Regions from separate parts of the Escherichia sp. XD33 genome, predicted to be linked through region 2. Evidence: predicted binding sites of a transcription regulator. Region 2 holds the regulator's gene; the other holds the start of a gene.
The links. Region 2 encodes CRP, which controls carbon source genes, mostly activating them, when cyclic AMP is high. Its sites were predicted from a motif close to ATGTGANNNNNNTCACAT; they were not measured.
Positions count from the first base shown of each region.

Region 1 (2,205 bases), on a different contig from region 2:
CGTCACATTTATGGTTGGCACACGTACCGCAATCGCTTCAAAGCGATCGTTAAATTGCGGAAAAAATCGTGTGATACCGGCGGCCAGTTTAGTATCGACCGGAATGATCGACTGGCTGGCTGCCCGGGTGCGACGCAGGTCAGGATGGTATGCATCAATAACCTGTTGATCGTGCATGGCGGAGTGAATTGTGGTCACAGTGCCGGACTCAATACCGTACGCATCATCTAACAATTTGATGACGGGAATTATGCAATTCGTGGTACAGGAAGCGTTAGAAACGATGCGGTGTTCCGCACGAAGTTGATCCTGATTGACGCCGTAAACAACGGTCGCGTCGAGATCGTTACTGCCAGGATGTGAAAAGAGCACTTTTTTGGCCCCGGCGGCAATATGCGCTTCGCCATGCTCGCGGGAGCCATATACGCCGGTGCAGTCGAGGACTACATCAACGCCAAGTTCACGCCAGGGGAGCGATTGCAGTGAACGTTCATGCAATACGCGGATGGCGTCATCACCAACAAAAAGTTGATCGCGTTCCTGTCGTACTTCCCATGCAAAACGGCCATGGCTGGTGTCATATTTCAACAAATGCGCCATGCCCGCAGCATCCGCCAGTTCGTTGATTGCCACCACGGTAATTTCCGCCCGGCGTCCGGATTCATACAAAGCACGAACCACATTACGCCCGATGCGACCGAAGCCATTTATCGCTACGCGTACGGTCATAGATCTCCTGCAAGGTTTTCCCTGAGCAAATTTGCCAGACAGAGTAATCCAGCAAATCGTCCGGGGAAACCTTACCTGTCGCAAACTGCGACTGATTGGTTAATTGTCGAACATTTAATCGACTGAAACGCTTCAGCTAGGATAAGCGAAACGTGGAATAAAAGGAATGTTTGTCCAGCCGAAGAAGACATTTATCTGACTCACATCACACTTTTATCCCCTTTTGTGGGAAGCTTTATTCCAGGCTGGCGTAATAATAACCCTACAATAACTGGAATAAATTGTCAGCTTGTGAAGTGATACCGGCCTTCTTCAGTCATCTCTACTATCAGATTGGCCTGACGGCTATTCATCAGCACACGCTCGACATTGGGGCCATCGGTGCGGGCATAAAATGCTTCGGCTACTTGCCGCGTTAATCCTCCCGCAATTTTACGACTAATCAAGCGCTCCCGCAGAATTTGAGCAGGTGCATGAATAAAAATAGAAAAATCGCAGAAAGATGCCAACTCCAGCCACTTTTCATCATCCAGTAACAACCAGTTTCCTTCGACGATGACGAGTGGTGCGGTAACGTGCAACGCATCTTCAACAGGATCATGCTTTTGTCGATCGTACTGCGGCCACGTACAATCCCCTTCCACGACCTGGCGCAGATTTTCCGTCAGTTTCGCAACGTCAAATGTCTCTGGTGCGCCTTTGAAGGGGCGCAATTGATGCGCATCCAGCCAGCTATTGTAATGGTGAAAACCATCCATCGGGAGCGTCTGAATAGCGGGCAGTTCCGGGTCTTGTTGCGCGAGATATTCCCAGAAGGTGGTTAGGGTTGATTTACCCGTCCCCGGCGGAGCGCAAAGAAAAACCACCGTACGCCGCTGCGGATTTACCGTCTGTAAGGCCGCCAACATGTGCAGCAACGGTTTATGTACATTTTCAATCTCTTCGTTCTGGTACTGTGCCTGTATCTTCAGCCCATTCACCGTTAATTCAATTTTCACGGCGTTAATTCCTTTAAGGTGGTCGTTACTGCCAGCGTCAGCGCCGTTTTGACCATTCCGCTAAAACGCGCCTCTGACCAGACGGCGAAATCGGCGAACTTCATCGCTTTCAACGCGTCATAGAGCGTCGCATTGCAGGTTATGCTATTGACGTTGCTGATAAAATCCCAGGTCATGTCATCGGCAAATCCGGGCGTTTCATCCTGTTCGTTCAGGTAATGCCAGAACTGGGAAAAATGCGTGATATCGGCGTACAACCATTTATCCATTTTCCCCAACGCATAAATCAAACGCAGTGCAACATCAATATCGTCAAGCGGGCCGCTTTGGGCGAGTAACGGCTTCACTGCATATTCCACGATCTCTTCATCGTTATCGACAAACAGCGACGGCAGAAACTGGCGTATCCCCTGGAGCAAAATGGTATGCGCAGTTTTCATAAATGAAAATAAATTGTCCTGTGCATCCAGTTGCTCAA
Region 1 covers NZ_JAENDM010000021.1:77,946-80,150, forward strand. The annotation lists gene epd (erythrose-4-phosphate dehydrogenase) at 1-729, opposite strand, end outside; gene K0778_RS14165 (nucleoside/nucleotide kinase family protein) at 1,014-1,727, opposite strand; gene fumE (fumarase E) at 1,724-2,205, opposite strand, start outside.
Region 1: the regulator CRP is predicted to act here: its motif matches at 923-940, upstream of epd (erythrose-4-phosphate dehydrogenase).

Region 2 (2,205 bases):
TCGCGCCAGATCCAGAACCAAAACCAGTTAAACAATCCGTACCAGAGAGTGCCCAACGCATAGATGAGCAACGGTTCCCAGACCGGCATGTATCCCGCCAAACTGAGGGTAAAAATGGCGGCGAGCAGCGATGCAGGAAGCAATTTTGCGTGCAATGGCCCCAGCTCAGCAGTGACGCCAAGTACCAGCGTTAATCCGGTCAGCAAAAAGGGCAGGGGAACATCTTTTGCCAGTAGTAGCTGTGTCAGCAAGCTACAGGTGGCAAACAGCGACGCACCAATGATTAAGCGTTTGAAAAAACGTTTATGAGGCGTATCAAGGCCCGCAATATTGCAACAGGCAGGAACGAGGGAGAAGAGCAGACCGAATCGTAATTCGCCAAGCATTAACCCAACGGCCACGGGCAAACATAGCACCAGCGTTTGTCGAAGTGCATAGTTGATATCGGGGTGATAAATCAGTCTGCGCCACATCGGGGGAAACAAAATGGCGCGCTACCAGGTAACGCGCCACTCCGACGGGATTAACGAGTGCCGTAAACGACGATGGTTTTACCGTGTGCGGAGATCAGGTTCTGATCTTCCAGCATCTTCAGAATGCGTCCCACGGTTTCACGAGAACAGCCGACAATCTGACCAATTTCCTGACGGGTAATTTTGATTTGCATACCGTCCGGGTGAGTCATAGCGTCTGGTTGTTTTGCCAGATTCAGCAGAGTCTGTGCAATGCGGCCCGTCACGTCGAGGAACGCCAGGTTGCCCACTTTCTCTGAAGTGACTTGCAGACGACGCGCCATCTGTGCAGACAAACGCATCAGAATGTCCGGGTTTACCTGAATCAATTGGCGAAATTTTTTGTACGAAATTTCAGCCACTTCACAGGCGGTTTTCGCACGTACCCATGCGCTACGTTCCTGGCCCTCTTCAAACAGGCCCAGTTCGCCAATAAAATCACCCTGATTCAGATAGGAGAGGATCATTTCTTTACCCTCTTCGTCTTTGATCAGCACTGCCACAGAGCCTTTAACGATGTAGTACAGCGTTTCCGCTTTTTCACCCTGGTGAATAAGCGTGCTCTTGGATGGGTACTTATGAATGTGGCAATGAGACAAGAACCATTCGAGAGTCGGGTCTGTTTGCGGTTTGCCAAGCACCATGCGCGGTTATCCTCTGTTATAAGCTTTCTCCAGAGCCAGATAACGCCGCTGTCTCTGGATTGCCGAAATATGCTTCCCGCTACCTGGGAAGGGGCTATCAACTGTACTGCACGGTAATGTGACGTCCTTTGCATACATGCAGTACATCAATGTATTACTGTAGCATCCTGACTGTTTTAGCATAGCTTTCGCTTTGTGTCTCCTGGTGTCTCGCTTCAGCATGACCCAGGTCGCCTTCCGTTGCGCGATTTGGTTAGTACGCGTACTCTGTCAGGAAAATTGACGCAGTGGAGTAGCAAAAATGCAAGCGCGAGTGAAGTGGGTCGAAGGGTTAACTTTTCTGGGCGAATCTGCCTCTGGTCACCAGATTTTAATGGACGGCAACTCAGGCGATAAAGCACCAAGTCCGATGGAAATGGTGTTGATGGCGGCGGGTGGTTGCAGTGCCATCGATGTGGTTTCGATCCTGCAAAAAGGGCGTCAGGATGTGGTCGATTGTGAAGTAAAATTGACCTCTGAACGCCGCGAAGAGGCACCACGCCTGTTTACGCACATTAATCTGCATTTTATCGTCACCGGTCGCGACCTGAAAGACGCAGCGGTTGCGCGTGCGGTTGATCTCTCTGCCGAGAAATATTGTTCAGTGGCGTTGATGCTGGAAAAAGCGGTGAATATTACTCACTCGTATGAAGTGGTTGGCGCGTGATTTAACTATCCCGTTGTGAAGCCGGATAGTATTTTATCCGGCGTAATAGCAGAGTTACTCGATTTTCTTTCCTTCCATCAATCGTTGCACCAGCGGCAGCATAATTAATTCCATTGCCAGACCCATTTTGCCGCCCGGTACCACTAACGTATTGATGTGGGAAATGAATGAGCCTTGCAACATCGCCAGCAGCCAGGGGAAATCGATCCCTTCCAGATTACGAAAATGGATCACCACAAAGCTTTCATCGAGCGACGGGATACCTTTTGCCGCGAACGGGTTTGAAGTGTCGACGGTGGGAACGCGCTGGAAGTTAAGATGGGTGCGGGAAAACTGCGGTGTG
Region 2 covers NZ_JAENDM010000006.1:134,529-136,733, forward strand. The annotation lists gene K0778_RS06105 (YccS/YhfK family putative transporter) at 1-473, opposite strand, end outside; gene crp (cAMP-activated global transcriptional regulator CRP) at 524-1,156, opposite strand; gene K0778_RS06115 (OsmC family protein) at 1,458-1,862, shown strand; gene K0778_RS06120 (phosphoribulokinase) at 1,917-2,205, opposite strand, start outside.